Regions from separate parts of the Lactobacillus sp. ESL0681 genome, predicted to be linked through region 2. Evidence: riboswitches for the same ligand, from Rfam matches in the RefSeq annotation. Region 2 holds a riboswitch; the other holds the start of a gene.
What was found. Region 2 has a riboswitch for lysine ahead of OZX59_RS06695 (ABC transporter substrate-binding protein/permease). Riboswitches for the same ligand answer to the same signal wherever they lie in the genome.
Positions count from the first base shown of each region.

Region 1 (15,087 bases), 320 kb from region 2:
GCCAGGAATCCAAAAATTGGTATGTTTCGGACTCAGTAAAATTTAAACATGGTAATAAAAAATCCACTTTTTACAAAATAAGTAATGACGATAATACAATTTCAGGTTATGTTTGGCGAGGGTATTTAACCGAAGGTGCAATGGTACCTAAACAATTTTGTTTAAGTGGTGATACTGTACCAATACCTGAAAAGTGTGTTGATGAAAAGGTCAATCAAAAAATTACTCAATTATTTTCAGAAGTTATCCCAGATAAACAGGCTCAATTAGCAGCTAATCTACAAGCAACTCGCGCTCAGTTACATGTTGGGTCGCCAGAAGATATAGCTAAAGAAGAAGAACTAACTGAACTAGGCGAAGATAATCTTAAGCTTATTACCAAAATTAATGTTGAAAAGCCATATACAGGAACCTCTGACAATTTGTTGACTTTTGAAAAGGAACAAATAAGTAAAGAACTACAAAAACAAGGAAAAACACTAAATAGTTTTAAAGGTTATCGTATAGGCGCTTACGTTTTTCCAAAAATCAAGGATAAGTTTACTGGAGTGACAGGAGATTTTTATGGAAAAGCGGTTATTTATTTAATTCCACCTGAGGTCCAATTACCAAGGCAAAATACTATGTTTTATGATCCAATTGATTCTAATTGGGGTACTGGCGACGCTATCAATTCTACAAAGATTGACAAAAACCTGAATAATAAATTAATTAGTCTTTTTCCAAAAACAAATAGAAATTTGCAAGTACAAGTAGCAGCAGACTTATCTTATCCAGATACTATTCCAGATCCGGATGATAGTGAAGGACCTGATTATCATAATAAGACGCTTAAAGACTTGCTCGGGAAAAAAGGCTATAAATCAGCGATAGTTTTAGACACCTATATTAATAGCGGAGATTATAATGATGAAGAAATCTATAGTATAACTAAAAATAAGCTAAAAGTAGCTTTAAAGAAAAAGCATAAAAAATTTGCAGATTTTAAAGGTTATCGCATAGGGGCTTATATCTGTCCTATACATGATGATCATGTTGATAAATATGGTGAAACTGAAGTAATTTTAGTACCACCAAAAGTTAGGTTACCTAATGTAGGTAATCTAACTTTTGGCCTTGATGATGTTAAATTGAATTGAGTATCTGAAAAAAACGGCTCTTTTGCAAATCCTGTTGATGGAGAATAATATTTAATTTGAAATACTTTAGGCAATCATGCTTAAAGTATTTTCTTTTAGCACGGTATTTTTTGCTTCTAACATAATTCTAGCAGTCATGTTGGAAAAGTTACGATAGCCATAAGCTGTGCGCTGAATTTGCTTAATCTTGCGATTAGTTCCTTCAACGCAGCCATTAGAATACTTGCAAATAACCACATTAAATACAGCTTTTCGATTACGTTTAAGGTCTTAAGCGTTATTTTCATCTGCCAGCCCACAGGCCCACATCGGTTTGGCAGTTAAATAATTTAGCCATTTGCTCAGGATTATGTTCAGTTAATGCTTTACTCAAGTCCTGCATTAAATCATAAGTCGCCTGCAATTTTGGATCCTTCTACCACAAGCTGCTCTTGCGTTAGGCAGTCTTTTAAATGTTGATAATACTTAACTTTTTTAACTTCTAGCTTACTGTAAGGTGTTAAATATGATTTAAGCAAGATGTAACGCCGATCACGACGGTAAGCTTCAAGTTCGCTTGACATAAGGCTTGATTTTCCTGCTTGATCAGCTTTTCTTTGGGAGTCATGTTTAGGGCGTCCTTTCGGTTTAATAACAACATTATACCCGTTTTCTTGATAAGAACGTACCAAATTGGCTAACATACCACCGCTTTTAAGCCCTAAGTCTAGGGCAATACTACCTAAAGATTCATGATTTGATTAACTAGCTTGCGCTTTAAACTCTATGGAATAGTTGGTATACGGGCGTTCTAAGATGTTTAAGCCGTACCGATCAATTTAGTAATAAAATCGGCAATTAGTTGGCAAACTTTAGGGAAATAAACGGCAAATTTTAGGTAATTGTGGTATAACTAATTTAACAATTTATTGAGAAAGGACTTACATATGAAAAGAACTAAAGTTATTGCCTTACTAACTACCGTTTGTGCACTAATTAATACCCAAGCTAATGTGCAATCGGTGCAAGCTGCAACTTACCACGTTGTCAAACAAAAGAATTACTCAAAGACTAAGCCTTATCATGCTAAAGACCCTGACAAAAGTGTCAAGATTTGGAATAAAAAACATACCAAAACTATAGGTAACTTGCAAAATTATCCACACACAACTTGGTATGCTTCAGCTTCAGTTACTATAAAGCATGACTCAACTAAAGCTATTTATTATAAGGTCAGAAGTGGCAACAAAAAGCACTCTGGTTATGTCTGGCATGGTTATTTAACTAAGGGAAAATATGTAGCTACTAACACCTCTACTGCTACAGCATTCTTATATAATCCGATAGATCCAGCAAATTTAGACGGAATAGATACCAAGAATATTGATAGCACTTTAAATAATATGGTAATTAGTCTATTTCCAAATACTATTCATGATAAGCAGACTCAGTTAGCTGCTGACCTTTTTGACCACTATGTAATTGGAGCTGAGGGTTGTATACAATTGACAAGTTACACAAAATTAAATAATCAAAGTGACTTTAAAAACTTTATATACAACCAATTAAAAAAGGAATTAACTAAATATAACAAAACCTTTACCGACTTTAATGGTTATAAGATTGGTGCTTATGTAGATCCAAAAAATAAACAGACTATTGTTCTATTAAAGTCACCTGAGTCAACACCAACTAAGTTACCGACCGTATTTTATGATCCCAAAAATTATGCTGGGGTAACTTCTTCTGAATATATTGATACAAAACGTAACGATGAGTTAATAAGTCTCTTTCCTGGAACTATCAAAAATGATCAAGTTCAATTAGCTGCCAATTTGTACCAATCATATTTTGATGTATCCGCTGACTATCCAGAACACTACGATGACATTTGCAAAGATATTCTTGGTAAAAATTATAAGAAAAAAGTGGTTTTTGTTAGGAGCATGTTAGGTTGGAAAGATTCAACATACACAGAAGGAAAAAGTGATGAAGAAATCTACGAAGCTGCTAAAAAAGAAATTGCAAAAGACTTAAAACGTCAGCATAAGAAATTCAACGACTTTAAAGGATATAAAATAGGTGCATACTTCTGTCCTAGCACTGAAGAAAATAACTATGGTGTTACCCAAATTATCCTAGTACCACCAACAGTTAAATTACCCAAAATAGGTAAATGTACTTTTACTATTGATGATGTGCCATTAGATTAATAATTATCTTAAAGCGATTCTTATTGAATCGCTTTTTTATTTTTTCCCACAAATACTTCTTAATAGAACGCCAAGTATTAATTGCTAATAAATAAGCGATATCAAACTGTTCCTCTATAATTTATTGATTCATCGTTTCAATATCAATCGTCTTATCAATCCAATCACCTTCAAAAAAGTCACGTTCATGGCTCACAATGATTACACCACCTGGAAAATTAACTATGGCTTTGCGCAAGGCTTCTTTAGTATCACGATCCAAATGATTAGTTGGTTCATCCAAAAACAACAAGTTAGCAGGCTCAAATTGCATCTTAGCCAGCTTAACCTTTTCCTGCTCACCACCCGACAACTTTTTAAGCGGGCTCATTGCCTGCTGGGCAGTTACACCTAGTCTTGCTAGTGCTCCTCGCAATTCTTTGGGCTTTTTACGATCAAATTCTTCTTGGAGATATTGCAACGGTGTCATATTATTATTTGGCCAAGTCAAATCTTGCTTAAAATAAGCTATTTTGGCAGTCGTTGACAATTCAAAGTTACCAAAGATTGGCTCTAGCTTACCAAGTAAAGTCTTCAATAGTGTCGTTTTACCAATTCCATTAAAACCAGTAATCGCGACCTTCTCATTGCCACCAACCGAAAAGTTAAAAGCTTCTTTAACCAAGGCTTGTTCATAACCGATCACTAAATCTTGGGTCTGCAATAACAGATTAGAAGCTGTTGCCACATACGGAAAGTCAAAGTGGGCTTGCCGATTAGACTTAGGCGGATTCAGAACCGTCATTTTCTCTAATTGCTTTTCACGTGACTTGGCACTCTTAGACCTTGTTCCCGCCTTATTCTTACGAATGTAGGCTTCCGTTTTCACAATTTTGCGCTGCTGATTAGCATAGGCCTTAAGGTAAGTCTCTCGATTAGCAGCCTTTTGCTTCATTGCCTGTTTCAGCGTTCCAGTGTAACGGGTAATTGTGCCAGAATCCACATCAATAATGCAGTTAGTTATTCGTCCTAAGAAATCATAATCATGGCTAACGACAATAAAAGCACCGGCAAAATCATTCAAATAATCAACTAGCCAATCAATATGACCCACATCAAGATAGTTAGTTGGCTCGTCTAACAGCAAAACATCAGGCGTTTCTAACAGTAATTTCGCCAGAATAATTTTAGAACGTTGACCACCCGAAAGTTGTGCTACATCATGGTCATAGCCAAGCTCTGCCAGACCCAATCCTGAAGCAACCCGCTCAATTTCAGTATCAATTTGATAAAAGTTATTCTCTTCTAAGTAAGTTTGCAATTTACCTGCTTTAGTCAGTAACTCTTCATCACCATCAGTAGCATACTGCACATATAAGTCATTTAATTCTTGTTCTTTTTGATAAAGCCCAGCAAAAGCTGTACGCAAAAAAGCCCGAATAGTTACTCCCGGCGTCAATTTAGCATACTGATCTAGGTAACCTACCGAAATTTTATTTTGCCATTTAACTTGTCCAGTATCCGGCAACATTTCTCCAGTCAAAATTTTTATCAAAGTTGACTTACCCACGCCGTTTTGACCAGTCACTCCCATGTGATCTTCTTTATTAAGGACAAAGTTTGCAGCTTCATATAAAGTTTTATCCACAAAACTCTGTCCTAAATTTTTAACCGTTAATAAACTCATTGGCTATCCCCTTAAGCTGAAAAAATACAACTCGTTCTAGTATATAATAAAGTTGTCTTTTTTGCTGGAGACCAAGATAAATTGCATAAACTTAAATATAAGTATTACAACATTTACTAAATTTAATCGCCAACCCGCTTATTATCTACAAATTTTTCGTAAGCTACCTGTTCAGAGGTTTGGGTGATTTCTATCTGGTCAAGATTAAAGCACGCTTGATGAAGTTGTTCTTCTGGAATTTGAATTTCATGTGTTACCGTCGCATTTCCGATTAATTCTAACCAATAACCACTTTCAGTCTGATGAATCTGCGTCTGAACCACGCCACCAGGATTATATACAGTTATTAGCTGTTCTAATTGAACTTGCGTAGGATAATTTAAATAAAAAGCTAAGCTAGTTGCCGACATTCCCGTTCCACAAGCATTAGTAAAACCAACGCCTCGCTCATAAGTTTCCACAAATAATCGATTTTTTCCTAAAATTTGAGCAAAACTAACATTTACACCAGCTGGAAAATAAGGGTTAGCTTGATTCAACTTATGACCTAATTCTCCAAGTTCACGATGTGCTAACTTAATATCATGAACAAAGCTGATTAAATGTGGATTAGGCACAGCAATTGCGGTAAAAGCTAAATTTGAATTAAGCTGCGGCAATTTTTGGTTAATGATTTTGCTTAGACCAAAATTAGCAAATTGCAAATCCGCTTGTGCAAACGAAACCGGAGCTATTTCCACACTAAAAGCTGGCACACTAGGTGCTAAATCTGGATAACGCTTGACTTGCAGGTCGGCCTGCGGTGTTTGTACAATAAATGCTGTTTCTCTGTATTTTTCAGCTAAATAGCGCGCCACCGTCCGCAAGCCATTCCCACACATCAGTGCCTCAGAACCATCGCGATTAAATATCTTCATCTGTGCTAGTGCATCGGCATTAGTTGCCTGATCAATGACTAGTAAGCCGTCACTGCCGCCAAGCAAGCCTGACGCATGGTTGGTTATGTTAATTGCTAATTGTTGTAATTCACTAATAGTTAACGGTTGTTTCAGGACTGTTTGATCTAAAATAAAAAAACTATTCTGTGAGCCGTGGACTTTTTGCAGACTAATCATTTATTCTTACCTCATTTTCAAAAAAATTATGATAAATTTGCCGAACTGCTTCAGGCGCATCTACTCGTCTAGTTCCTAACATCATTGAAATACGTGAAGCTCCCTGATTAATCATATAAACTCCAATCTTTTTCTTAGCTAACGATTCAATCACTTGCTCCATAACGCCAACTTTACTTCTCATTCCTTCTCCCACAACCATGATAATGGCATAATCATCAATCCACTCAAGGTGGTCTGGTTGCAATTGCTCTTGAATGTCACGGCACATTTTTTGACGAAGCTCAGCCGTAAATTGCCGCTGATCAAAAATCACCGTTAAGTCATCAATTCCAGAAGGCATATGTTCATACGAGATATGATACTTATAAAATATTTGTAGTAGTTTCAGGGTAAATCCAACCTCTTTATTCAATAAATATCGATGAATATATAAAGCGGAAAAATGACTATCAGCAGCTACCCCAGTAACTATCGTATCAGGCTTGAAATTTTTCGCTGGAACAATCACTGTTCCTCGTGCCAGTGGATGATTAGTATTTTTAACTTCAATGGGAATGTTAGCAGCAATTGCTGGTAATATCGCTTCATCATGAAAAACTGAAAATCCAGCATATGACAACTCCCGCAATTCCCGATAAGTCATACGTTTAATTGCCCGTGGTTGTTTTACTATCGCTGGATCGGCTGCATAAATTGCATCAACATCAGTAAAGTTTTCATAACCATCAGCATGCAAACCGCGTGCTAGAATCGCTCCCGTAATATCTGAGCCACCACGTGAAAACGTCGCGATTTGCTGAGATTTAGTTAGACCATAAAAGCCGGGAACTACAATATATCCTCTAGGAAGTTGAAAATTAGCTAAATGCTCATAAGTTTCTTCCAAAACTTGTGCATCTTGTGGATTAGCTGAAACGGTGATTCCTAATTTGGCACTGTCAGCAAAGTGGGCAGAAATGCGCAGTTTTCTTAAAATTAGCGTCAATAACTGTGCATTTAAGATTTCACCATGAGCCTTAAACGCTGCCATTAAATAATCATCATTAGGATATTTATTTTTAGGCAGTTGTAATAAAATTTGCTTTAACGCCGCAAGTTCTTCTGTTTCAAGATCAAAATAATCAGCAATTGCCTGATACCGCGCCCAAATTTCAGTTTGGATGACTGCTGTATTCTCGTTTTTCAACGTTTTTTTGGCATATACAATTAACAAATCTGTTACTTTGCGATCGTCAGGAAATCTTTTCCCTGGTGCAGACGTAACGATAACTTTGCGCTCTGAATCTGCTTGAATAATCTTAATTATCTTCTGGACCTGCTTACCATCTGCTAGCGAGCTACCGCCAAATTTTACAACTTTCATTTGCACTAAAACTCCTTTTCCAATGGTCAATTTTTAAAATCAAAAATGATTAGTTGCCATTCTAGCATGTATTTTATAATCTGCAACTCAGCTGATTTTTATTTTCTAGTCAAAAAATAATTTTAATCCAAGTCTCTTGACATGCTGACCAAAAGAAGTTAGTATTTGCACTATCGAATGAGGTTGCAATAACCATCAGTAAGTTGACCGAGCTTTTGCTTAGCGTTGAAGCCAACTGAAAGGGGAAATTGCCGAAGTGCTAATCGTAATAAGCAAGTGATTAGTTGCTGGGGCATAGTTTAAGAGACTATGAACTGTCGCAGAATAAATCTGCGGAGCGCTATCGACAAATTGATCCCAAAAATTTAAAGGTTCTTTTGTTTCAAGCGTAAACAAAAGAACCTTTTTTAGTTAGTAAAGCTGGAGGAATGTAGCTTGGTTAAGACAAATACACAAGGACATCTGACAATTGGCGGTTGTGACGCCATCGACTTAGCTCATAATTTTGGTACACCATTAATCGTTTATGATGTGACCAAAATCAGACATCAGTTTGAGCAATTTCAAGCCGCTTTTGATGAAACCAAGATCAATTACGAAATTAGTTATGCTTCAAAAGCACTAGCAATCAAGGCAATTGACCAGGTTATCAATCAAGAACAAGGGCACCTTGACGTAGTTTCCAGCGGTGAACTAATGACTGCTGTTGCAGCGGGCTTTCCCATGGCAAAGGTCAGTTTTCATGGGAACAATAAAACCCGTGCTGAACTAAAGCTAGCTCTCGACCAGCACGTTGGGACGATTATTGTCGATAACTTTTACGAATTAACACTTTTAGAGCAATTATTAGCTGGAACTGCCAGCCAAATAAATGTCATGTTGCGACTAGCACCTGGAATTACTGCTCACACTCACGAATACATCCAAACTGGGCAAGTTGACAGCAAGTTTGGCTTTGATATTGCTTCAAGACAAGCAGAACAAGCTTTAAAACAAGTGTTAGCTAGTCAACATTTGCATTTAATTGGCTATCATGCCCATATCGGTTCACAGATTATGGCGGTTAACGGCTTTAGTGCCTTAGTAAAAAAACTAGTCAAACTGTCTGCTAATTGGCAAGAAAAATATGGCTATCAACCAGCAGTTTTAAATTTGGGCGGTGGTTTTGGCATTCAATACACTGCAAATGATCATCCATTACCACCCAAAAGCTTTATTCATCAAATTGTGACCGACTTAAAAGCTGAAATCGCTGAGACTAATTTAAATTTACCAGCGATTTGGCTAGAACCAGGTCGCGCAATCGTAGGTGCTGCTGGTTATAGTCTCTATACCATTGGAGCGCGCAAAGAAATTCCTAATCTCAGAACCTATATCAGCGTTGATGGCGGCATGGGCGACAACATTCGACCGAGTCTTTACCAAGCTAAGTATCAAGCGCTCCTAGCGAGCAACCCTCTAGCTGCACCAACCCAAACCGTGACCATTGCTGGTCGTTATTGCGAATCAGGAGATATTTTAGTGAAAAACCAACCACTACCAGATATTAGTCCGGAAGATATCTTAGCAGTGCTAGCCACTGGAGCTTATGGCTATTCGATGGCCTCCAACTATAACCGAGTTGGACGACCGGCAGTGGTTTTTGCAGAAAACGGACAAGCAAAGCTAGTAGTTAAACGAGAAACCGCTAGCGATTTAATTCGACTAGATTTAGATTATCTCAATTAAGCGAGGCAAAATTATGAAAAAAGATGCACAAGAATTAATTAATTTGATTAGCAATGCAGATAAAACAACTCCAGTTAAAGTTTTTTTACAGGGAAAATTACAGCAATTAGCTATTCCCTCAACCATTCAAGCTTTTTTAGATGACAAAATCGGCGTACTATTTGGCGACTGGCCGGTAGTTAAAGAGTGCTTGCAAGCAAATGCAGCACTCATCAGCGATTATCATATTGAAAATGAGGCCCGTAATTCTGCACTGCCATTGTTAGATCTTAAAGAAGTGGACGCTCGGATTGAACCAGGGGCAATTATACGTGACCAAGTAACGATTGGTAAACAAGCCGTTGTTATGATGGGGGCAGTCATTAATCTTGGTGCCGAAATCGGCGCTAAATCCATGGTTGATATGGGCGCGGTTATCGGTGGCAGAGCAATTATCGGCGAAAATGTTCATGTTGGCGCTAATGCCGTAATTGCTGGTGTCATCGAACCTGCCTCTGCCCAGCCAGTAATGATTGGCGATAATGTGTTAATTGGCGCTAACGCCGTAGTTTTAGAAGGAATTACAGTCGGAAGTGGCGCTGTAATTGCAGCAGGGGCCATTGTTACCAAAGACGTTGCACCAAATGCAGTGGTCGCAGGTGTTCCTGCTAAAGTAATCAAACAAGTAGATCTTAAGACTAAAAGTAAAACTGGCTTAGAAGATCAGCTGCGAAAGTTGTGACTTAAATGCCTGCACTCAATGAACAACAATTAATTAAGATTAGAAGACAACTCCATCAAATCCCTGAGCTGGCTTTAGCAGAACATGAAACCCACAAGTTACTGTTAAAAATTATTAGCAGCTTCCCGCAACAATACCTAACAATCAAGGAATTTTCTGAGTTGCCAACTGCCATTATGATTTACGTTCAGGGTAAAAATCCGCACAAAACGCTTGGTTATCGTGCTGATATTGATGGACTACCAGTCAGCGAACAAACTGGGCTGCCATTTCAATCAACCCATCCCGGCATAATGCATGCTTGTGGTCATGATCTCCACATGAGTGTTGCTCTGGGCATTCTCAGCTATTTTGCTGATCAGCAACCTACTGATAATTTAGTCTTTTTCTTCCAACCTGCCGAAGAAAGTGAAAGTGGCGCTAAATTAGCTTATGATCTTGGACTTTTTCAAGGAAAATCACACATTACTGAAATCTACGCATTGCACGATACGCCTAAACTTGCAACAGGTAGTATTGGTACATGTCTTGGAACCTTATTTGCCGGAACAACCGAAATTAACGTCGACTTTTACGGTCGAGATGGTCATGCCGCTTATCCCCAAAATGCTAATGACATGGTGGTCGCAGCAGCAGAATTCGTCAACCAAGTACAGACAATCATTTCGCGCAGTATTGATCCCTTAGAGGCTGGCGTCATTACCCTAGGAAAAATGACTGCTGGCAGTGTACGCAATGCCATCGCTGGCAGTGCTCATATCGAAGGGACTATTCGCGGTTTAAGCCAACCAATTATTGAGCAAATTAAACAGCGTCTGCAAGCAATTGCTCAAGGAATTGCTACAAGTTATAACGCACAAGTAAAACTTGACTTTAACCAAGGCGGTTATTTCCCAGTGAAAAATGATCCTAAATTAACTAAGCAATTAATTAATTTTTTACAGCAAAAATCCGATATTGATTTTGTCAAAACATCCCCTGCCATGACTGGCGAAGATTTTGGTTATCTTCTAAGCAAAATTCCCGGCACCATGTTCTGGTTAGGAGTTGGCAAAACTAGTGCACTACATTCAGCTACTTTTGTACCGGATGAACGCGCAATCATGATCGGCGTCAAAACCGTTATTGGTTTTCTAGAATATCGAATGGCGAATTTATAATATAGGAAGGAAAAATAAAAATGTTACTACAAGAAGCAGAAATTATAACTGCGATTATTACCCCTTTTAATGACGATGGATCGCTTAATTATGCTGGTCTTAAGCAACTAGTTAACCATTTAATTGCCCATGGCAGTCAGGGCTTTGTCTTTGGCGGTACAACTGGCGAAGTTGCTACGCTAACTTATGATGAGAAAATCGCGCTTTATCAAAAAGCCGTTGAAATCGTAGCAGGTCGGGTACCCATTATCGCTGGCACTGGTTCTAACAATACCGCAGCGACTATCGAGTTAACTCAAAAAGTCAGTCAAATTGCTGGGATTGATGCATTACTCGTGGTCGTACCATATTACAACAAGCCTAATCAGCGCGGGATGTTGGCCCATTTTACTGCAATCGCTGATCATTCAGACTTACCAATCATAATTTATAATATTCCCGGTCGCACTGGTGTCACGATGACTAACGAAACGGTTTTACAATTAGCAAAGCATCCCAACATTATCGGCGTTAAGCAATGTACTACCACCGAAGATTTAGAATATCTCGTAGAACATGCACCAAGCGACTTTTTAGTATATAGCGGTGAAGATAAGCAAGCTTTAGTCGCTAAAGTAATTGGCGCTCAGGGAATTATTTCTGTTGCTTCCCATCTTTATGGTGACCAAATGACGCAAATGTATCAGGCGCTTAAAGCTGGTAAGATTGCTGAAGCCGGTAGTTGGCAGCGGCTCCTTACCCCAAAGATGGACGCATTATTTTTATTTCCATCACCTTCTGGAGTAAAAGCTGTTTTGAACGCCCAAGGTTTTCATACTGGTAGCTGCCGCTTACCAATTGTTGATTTAAACGAATCCGAAAAACAACAATTAGCCCAGGCACTTGAACTACCCAATTATAATTTAGCTGCGCCGCTTGTTTTAACGTTAGGAGAAAATCATGCTTAAAGTATTTTTAGCCGGTTTTAACGGTTCAATGGGACAAGAAGTTGTTAAGTTGATCGACTCTTTACCTGATTACGAAATAACTGGTGTGTTAGCGCCGCATCTAACTAGCCTAGATCCCGCCACTTATCAGTTAGCTTCATCTGTCAAAATGTTTAAAAAGTTGACTGATATTACTGGTCAGTATGACATTTGGATTGATTTTACTGTTCCGAGCGCTGTTTATGACAATACCAAATTTGCCATAGAACACAACATTAAACCCATAATTGGTACTAGCGGCTTAACCGACGAACAAGCTGCTAAACTACAAGTTTTAGCAACCGATAAAAAAGTTGGCGGTATTATTGCCCCCAACTTTGGTCTATCAGCCATTTTATTAATGAAATTTGCTCAAATTGCAGCTGCTTACTTTCCAGATGCCGAGATTATCGAAATGCATCATGCCGATAAAAAAGATGCGCCTTCAGGAACTGCCATTCAAACCGCGCAAATCATCGCGCAAAATCGCAATCATCAACCCGAAGCAAACTTTGCAAATAATCCCGCACGTGGTGCTGACAAATATGGCATTCCTATCCACGCAGTTCGTTTACCCGGCTACGTTGCCCATGAACAAGTGCTCTTTGGCGGCGACGGTGAAGCTTTAACGATTAGACAAGATTCTTTTGATCGCCATTCCTTCATGCACGGGGTTAGATTAGCGCTTGAAAAAGTTAGCGACTTGCATAACCTAGTTATTGGCTTAGAGAACCTTATATAATAGGAAGAAAGAAGAAAATATCATGCCACAATTAGCTACAGACTTAATCGAGATTGAAAATCAGCGCTTGGCTGTTACCACCCCTTCAGCTATCCGGAAGTTTGACCAAGAAATTTCAGATATTCCAGAAATTATTAAATTAACTTTAGGAGAACCTGACTTAAATACTCCAGAACATGTTAAGCAAGCTGCCATTCACAGCATTGAAAATAATGAATCCCATTATGGCAGACAAGCTGGAAATCTCCAGTTATGTAAGGCAATCAGTGCTTATCTTAAGCGCAAACAAGAACTAGTTTATAATCCTAATAGCGAAATTATCATTACCGTTGGTGCAACCGAAGCAATCGCCACCGCAATTATTTCTCTCTTTAATCCTGGCGACGAAGTGATTGTGCCAACTCCTATCTTTGCTCTTTATTTTTCCTTATTGCAGCTATTTGGAATAACAGCTGTGACTATTAATACTGCAGATGACGATTATCTTCTAACTCCTGAAGCACTTAAGCGAACTTTAAAGCGACATCCACAAGCAAAAGGAATTATTTTAAATTATCCTAATAACCCAACCGGGCGTGAATACCCACCTAAATTAATTAAACAACTCGGCTCGCTTTTAGCCAGTCAGCAGCTCTATGTAATTTCTGATGAAATTTATAGCGAATTACTTTATAAAGCGCAAAAACATTACTCGATTGCTCGTGTTATTCCCGAGCGAACTATTTTAATTAACGGCTTATCAAAGTCACACGCAATGACGGGCTACAGAATCGGTTATCTTGCTGGTCCGCAAGCAATTATCAAAAAGATGACCACGACTCATGCTCTTTTAGTTACCACCGTGGCTAATACTACTCAAGCAGCCGCTACAGAAGCACTATCGCCTGCTGGTGACCTAGATCCACAAGCTGCTGTCAAAATATACACCGAACGCCAGCAAGTTTTGAGCGATGGCTTAACCAAATTAGGCTTGAAAGTAATTCCACCTGAAGGCGCATTCTATCTCTTCGTTAAAATCCCAGAAAAATATCAAACCGATGATAAATATTTTGCCAAGTTATTGGCGACAAAGGCACGTGTCGGTTGTATTCCGGGTAGTGCCTTTGGTCCTGGTGGTGAAGGTCATATTCGCTTTTCCTATGCAGCAAGTCTGACTGACATTGAGAAAGCAATAAACAGAATTGCACAGTTTTTAAATAACGGAGGTACTAAGCATGAACGGTTATAATGTGGCAATCTTAGGAGCAACGGGCGCCGTTGGGAGTCGCCTAATCGACCAACTGGCTCAATCAACTATCCCTGTTAAAAATTTAAAATTATTGGCTTCTAAACGCTCGGCTGGCAAAATACTACAGTTTAAAGGTGAATCGCTAACTGTTGAACAAACAACTGTTGACTCATTTAAAAATATTGATTTAGTTCTCGCTTCTGCTGGCGGTGAGGTTTCTAAAAAATTCTTGCCAATTGCCGTTGAGGCAGGTGCTGTTTGCGTTGATAACACCAGCGCTTTTCGCATGGATCCCGATGTGCCACTAGTTATCCCAGAAGTGAATCGCAATGCTTTAAAAAAACATCACGGAATTATTGCTAATCCTAACTGTTCAACCATCCAAATGGTTTTAGCTCTAGCACCGATTCGACAAAAATTCGGTTTAAAACAGGTAATTGTTTCAACTTATCAGGCAATTTCTGGAGCCGGACAGGCAGCATGGCAAGAATTATTGGATCAAACCAAGCAACACTTGTATGACAAACCAATGACTGCCAAAATTACACCAGTCAAAGGAGCAGCTAACCATTATCCCCAGGCTTTCAACTTACTACCGCAAATCGATGTTTTTGAAAAAGACGGCTACACTCATGAAGAATGGAAAATGATTCATGAAACTAAAAAGATTTTGCTAGACGACATGGATAGCCCAGACATTAAAGTCACCGCAACTTGTGTGCGCGTACCAGTAGAAATTGGTCATGGCGAATCGATTTATTTGGTTACTGCAGATAAAACTGCTACAGTTAGTGACTTACATACGTTATTAGCTACCGCCCCTGGCATTATTGTTCAAGATGAACCCGCTAAACAACTATATCCACAACCGCTAACTGCCGCGGGTAAACGCGAAACCTTTGTCGGTCGAATTCGTCTTGATGAAGAAAATCCTGGCGCATTCAATATATGGGTTGTTGCCGACAACTTGTTAAAGGGCGCTGCCTGGAATACGGTGGAAGTTGCAGAATGTTTAGTTGCAGATGATTTAATGTAAAACAAAAAGATGGTATCTCCGAATAACCT
Region 1 is NZ_CP113943.1:1,069,798-1,084,884, forward strand. It holds gene OZX59_RS05160 (hypothetical protein) at 1-1,139, shown strand, start outside; partial or broken gene OZX59_RS05165 (transposase) at 1,206-1,438, opposite strand; gene OZX59_RS05170 (hypothetical protein) at 1,526-1,822, opposite strand; gene OZX59_RS05175 (hypothetical protein) at 2,066-3,331, shown strand; gene OZX59_RS05180 (ABC-F family ATP-binding cassette domain-containing protein) at 3,453-4,997, opposite strand; gene dapF (diaminopimelate epimerase) at 5,120-6,112, opposite strand; gene OZX59_RS05190 (aspartate kinase) at 6,105-7,478, opposite strand; lysine riboswitch at 7,648-7,829, shown strand; gene lysA (diaminopimelate decarboxylase) at 7,914-9,206, shown strand; gene dapD (2,3,4,5-tetrahydropyridine-2,6-dicarboxylate N-acetyltransferase) at 9,217-9,927, shown strand; gene OZX59_RS05205 (N-acetyldiaminopimelate deacetylase) at 9,933-11,087, shown strand; gene dapA (4-hydroxy-tetrahydrodipicolinate synthase) at 11,108-12,034, shown strand; gene dapB (4-hydroxy-tetrahydrodipicolinate reductase) at 12,027-12,794, shown strand; gene OZX59_RS05220 (aminotransferase class I/II-fold pyridoxal phosphate-dependent enzyme) at 12,817-14,022, shown strand; gene OZX59_RS05225 (aspartate-semialdehyde dehydrogenase) at 14,009-15,058, shown strand.
Region 1: another riboswitch for lysine. It lies ahead of lysA (diaminopimelate decarboxylase); the one in region 2 lies ahead of OZX59_RS06695 (ABC transporter substrate-binding protein/permease).

Region 2 (5,915 bases):
TAATGAAAATAATAGTTGAGAAAATCAGCTTTGTCAATCTTTTTCTTTAAAAAAGCATTATAATGAGCCTTGAAAGTGGAAACTTAGGAGAATACTAATGAATAAATTATTATTTACTTGTTCAGCAATTGGTTCTGATCATCGTTTTAAATTACTTAATACCAAATTGGGACAAAACGAATCACCTGAATTTATCCTCAAAAATTTAGATCCACATGCTAAAAGCATTGCAATTATTTTAGAGGATTTAAGTCATCCATTGATTCATAATTTTACCCATTGGGTAATTTGGAATATACCAGCAACAACAATTATTGCAGGTAAGATACCTGCTGGCAAAAGAGTCGCAAATATTAAAGCGGTACAGGGACGAGCATATGGTTGGCATCAGTATGCAGGTCCCAAGCCGCCGCGTGGTCAAAAACATGATTATCGATTTACTGTTTATTCTTTAGCGGAATATTTGGATTTACCTACTAGTGCTAATAAGCGTCAATTTTTCAAGGCAAGTCAGGGTAAAATTATTCAAGCAGGGCAGTTAACTGGTAGTTTTAAACGATGAATAATTATTTATTTAGTCAAATATTTTCTGGCAAATCTTTCATAAAATTCGCAAGCTGATAAGTATTCTGCAACATCAACGTATTCGTTAACTTTGTGTGCTGAAGCATTACCAGGTCCCGCTACTAGCATAACTGGTGGGGTAGGACTCTGGCTAAATTTAGAAGCATCAGTTGTACCTGATTCAGTTACTAGTTTGACGCGATGACCAACAATGTCACTCATCATTTCTTGGGCGGCTAAGAGATACTCGTTATGTTTATCTCCCATGACGGGCTCACCGAGGTAATCGTATTGCAGCGTAAATTGGTGTCGCGGCAATTGATTTATTTCATTTAGAACGTCTGTTAAAACTGCCTGAATATCTGCGACGGTGTATAACGGATTGATCCGAATATTTCCCCGAGCAGTGACTTTGCTGGGCATATTGTTAATCTGGTCACCACCAGAAATCATGGTGATATTGTGGATTACAGGCCCCATTTTTGGATCGACGCGTGGTAAATTTCGTAATTTTTGATTTGCCAAGTTGATAAAATCATACATATTATCAATGGCATTTAAGACGCCAACTTGATCAGTCCTGGCAACTGCACCTTGAGAAGTGACAGTATAGTCAATATCGCCATTGCTAGCATAAGAGATATTGAGATCGGTGGTATCTTCACCAATGATTAAAACATCTAAATCATCGACATAGCCTTGTTTAGTTAATTCCTCTGAACCCCATTGACCAGTTTCTTCACCAACTGACATTAACAAGCGTAATTCACCGCTTAAAGGTACGTTTTCTTCAAGTAAAGTTAGCAGAGTACTGATCATTCCTGCTAGTCCGCTCTTCATATCGGTAGTGCCGCGTCCATAGATTTTAGTATCATGATCGTATAATTTCCCAGAAAAAGGATCATCATGCCAAGCAGCAGGATTGCCCAAGTTAACTACGTCCATATGACCGGAAAAGCCTAACTTGAAATTACCATCTGTTGGTCCAATTGAAATTACCGCACTTTCACGATCTCCTTGATAAGGAATCCGAGTGAACCGAACACGTTCGCCATAGGGGGCAAACAGACTGGCTACGTAGTCAACGACCTGCTTTTCATGGTCATCAATCGTAGGGATTTGGATTAAGTGCTGTAATAGCTTGATTTGTTGTTGCTGATTCATTTTGGTTACTCCTCTTAATTAATTATGTGATTGGGTTTGGCCAACTTGCACTTGGTTAGCCATTAGATTGTAATTTTGCTTACCATTAAGGCGCTTTTCAATTAAATTAAAAATTCTGGTAATAGTGAAGGTCAGGATTAAGTAGATGGCTGAAATGGTGAGGTAGGTCGGGAAAAACTTAAAGGTCTGACTGGCAATGGTGGAACCAACAAAGAATAGCTCGGAAACAGAGATAATACTCAAAACAGAAGTATCTTTGATGTTAACGATGAATTCGTTGGTGATTGACGGCAAGCAATTTTTAATAGCCTGCGGCAAGATAATATGCCACATCTTTTGACTATGAGTCATGCCTAAGGCACTAGCGGCTTCAAATTGTCCTTGCGGTGTAGAAGTGATCCCGCCGCGAATAATTTCGGCTAAATAGGCGCCAGTATTAATAGAAACAATCAGTAGTGCTGCTACTGTTCGATCAATATTTAAATGCCAAAACTGTGCAATGCCATAATAGATTACTGCTGCCTGAACCATCATCGGCGTACCACGAAAGACTTCAATATAAACGGCCAGTAGCCAGTCAAGCAATTTTAGACCCCATCTTTTAGACCGCTTTTTGGGTATCGGAATAGTTCTAATGATACCGACAAGCAGACCGATGAAGAAGCCAGCGATTGTGCCAACTGCTGCCAGCAGTAAGGTCATGCCAATGCCGTTGATGAGCATACCGCCGTACTGGTCAAGCATTGCAATCAGCCAATTTGTCTGCTTAGTAGACTGGCCCTTTTTAGCATGGGTGGTTTTAGGCTGCTCCTTAATAGCAGCTGTCATTAGCTTTTTTCGTTTAGCAGTTGAAATAGTTGCGAGAACTTGATTGACTTCTTTGCGTAATTTTTGATTGGTTTTCGCAACACCGATACAAGATACCATTTGATCCTGCGTGAGGTGAAAACCCTTCATATTGTTAAGCGGCACTGCTTTGATATCTGGATCAACTAATTTAAAAGAAATGGCTTCTGTTGAATCTGCAATATAACCGTCGATGGTACCAGAGATTAGACTTTGACGCATTGCGGAAAAATCACGCATAGGTGGCTGCTTTTTGGCACCCTTTAACTGATTAATCAGCTTGTAGTGAAAGGTACCTTGTTGCGAAGTTAGCTTGGCGCCTTTAAAATCGGTCAGCTTTTTGGCTTTAGCATAAGGATTATTGACTTTAGTAATTACCACAAAGGTACCACTCCAATATGGCTTGGAGAAATCAATGGCTTTGGCTCTTTGCGGCGTAGGACTCATACCTGCAATAATTAGGTCAGCTTTGCCACTGGTTAAAGCTGGCAAGAGACCGTCCCATTCGGTTTTGGCAACTACCACTTTGCGGTGCAATTTTTTACCGATGATCTTAGCAACTTTGACATCATAACCGTTAGCATAAGTATTGGAACCCTCGATTGGAACGGCGCCATTAGAACTGGTCGTTTGTGTCCAATTGTTTGGCGAATAATTAGCTTCCATTGCTACGGTCAGGGTATTGCCATCTTTTTTAGCAGCCATAGTTTGCGTGTTAGTCGCCATGGTTCCGCATATTATGCTGAAAATAACTGCAATCATTGCAATTAACCCATTATTTTTTGACTTCATTTTGAAAACCTCCGAAAAAATTCTTTCAAATAAAGCCAATACAATAAAAAGCGTAAAATAAAAACCTCATTGTAGTACAACTACAATGAGGTAATAATCATTCATTAACTTTAGATAAATCAGATAGCGCTCCCCACGATTTGCTTCGTGGGACAGTCTGCAAGATATGCTCTTGCAGCCCAACGAAAAGTTTACGCAAACCCTTTTCGTTTCGGCGACAATTCTTAGCTTAGTCATCATAGCTTTGCGCAAGCTCAGACCAAGTTCGTAATTATCGCGACCTCTATTGCATTGGAAATTATTTAATTAATATGAATCATAGATTAGAATTAACCTTTTGTCAATTTTATTTTAAAAGGATTATATGAGCCCAGGATGGTATTATTGATAAAGTTAAATTGGTCGCTATTTATAATTGGTATACCCGTAAATGTGTAATAAAATTCATGTATAATAAATTATATACAAAACTGGTATGTAGCATTTGTACAAATAATTTAGAATTATTAAATGTTGGAACTGATGATTATGAGTAAACAAATGATTAATGTGCTAGCTACTACTATTTATCTGATTTTATCAATCTGTGTAATAATCTTTCAGCCGATTAATGAAAACTTCAATTTTGTTTTCTTAGCTATCTTGACGATACTACTTTCTTGTTTTAGAAGATTAAGTAAAAAATATTTTAAGCAGTAGTGCTTAGAAAATACCAAGTAAGGTAAAAATAAGCAAAGGTCTAAAGGGCAATGATAAAAGTTCATTACCAACAAAAAATGCCACTAATATATCCACTGATAGAGCTTGACAAAATAAAATTATGGATATACAATGGCTGATACAAAAACAAGATATTGCTTAAAAGAATTTTATAAAAAGGGGGGCGGAAGATAATGTTTAATAAAACAGCTTTTTTAATTTTAGGAATGTGTTTCTTGCTGATGCAAGTGAATTCTTTTTTCTTTTTAAAATTACTTATACAATTGCTTAAATAGCTATAAAAATAGGATATTGGTATTGTATGAAAAAATTAAGTGTCTGGGAAAAAACTAGCTTTTCAGACTTAAAAACAGACCAAGTTTTCGTAATAAGAAAATCTTGATCTGTTTTTTATTGCTTATTTTCTGTAAAAGAAGTTTTCCGCCACCTCTTCTACTCCAATATTTGCTCAAATTCATCATCATGAACATCAAACCTACATCGGTTTCGACCTTTTTCTTTCCTCGCAAGTGTGTTCTGCGCACACCAAAAACGTTCTTCATATGTCCAAAGACTGGCTCTACGTCCGTTTTTCTACAGCCATAGATCCGTCTGCCTTCGCTACTTTGAAGAGTTTGTTTAGCTTTTGCCTTTAAATATTGCCAATGGGGGTTGTATTGCACCTGCCTTTGGCGTCCACTTTTAGTTTTTGCTAGCTCAGTTAATTCAGCTGTTAACTGAAACTCATCTGCTTCATATATTTTTAGATCAGAGATTAACCCCGTACTCTTATTCCTCCGCTTACCATAACGTTTGAAATTAAAACGCACACCTTGCCAGTCAAGGTAATAATCTTCTTGCTCATTATAAGTCCAATTCGCCAACTTGGTGGGATCATTTTGATACTTTCTAGTCTGCTCCTTATCGTAAAGGCTGTAAGGAATAAAATATTGTTTATCTTCATACTCATTTTCAAGCATAGAATAATTATATTCGCTGCCATAGCCGGCATCGGCAACGATGTTCTGGAACTTGTCTAAAATTGTCATTTGCTTTAAGAAAGGTTCTAAAGTCTTGAAGTCTGTTGGATTAGGATAAAGTGCATAATCTACTACATATTGGTTGGTAGTTGCCACTTGAATATTATATCCGGGTTTGAGCTGACCATTCCTCATATGATCTTCTTTCATATGCATAAAAGTGGCATCATGATCGGTCTTTGAGTAGCTATTACGCTCACCAAAAGTTGCTTGCGCCTGTTCATACTTTTCTGCTCTGGGGATAAAATCCTGACGCAACTTATGCAAGACTTTTTTAAGGCCTCGCCTTTGACGTTTTTTAGTTGAACCTCCAGGAATTACTTTCGGCTCAGCCGCGATTGCTTCATCTAGTTGCTTGATGGCAGTTTCTGTTTGTTCTGCCATGATTGCCAGACCCTGACTAGTTTGTGCTTCTTCTTCAGTAATCGCTTGGATTACTTCTTTTTGAATCAATTCATCATAAAGCTCAACTGCATTAGCCTTTAACTTAGTATGAAACTTTTCGACAGCTCTTTTCCAAACGAAAGTATACTTGTTAGCATCAGCTTCAATTTTAGTCCCATCAATAAAGATAGCATCTTCTCTAAGCAACCCTTCTGCTTGCAAAAGATTAGTAAAATAGACAAAAGCTTGTTTAATCAGCTGATTGGTATGGCTACTAGCTCTAAAGTTATTGATCGTATGATATGAAATATGTTTACCACTAGCTATGACCATCATCGGTAGGTTTTCTGTGAGCATCCGCTCAATTTTTCTACCAGAGAAAACGCGTCTAGAATAGGCAAAGAGTAGTATTTTGAGCATCATTGC
Region 2 is NZ_CP113943.1:1,398,407-1,404,321, forward strand. It holds gene OZX59_RS06685 (YbhB/YbcL family Raf kinase inhibitor-like protein) at 98-562, shown strand; gene OZX59_RS06690 (ArgE/DapE family deacylase) at 571-1,728, opposite strand; gene OZX59_RS06695 (ABC transporter substrate-binding protein/permease) at 1,747-3,366, opposite strand; lysine riboswitch at 3,483-3,660, opposite strand; gene OZX59_RS06700 (IS1182 family transposase) at 4,416-5,915, opposite strand, start outside.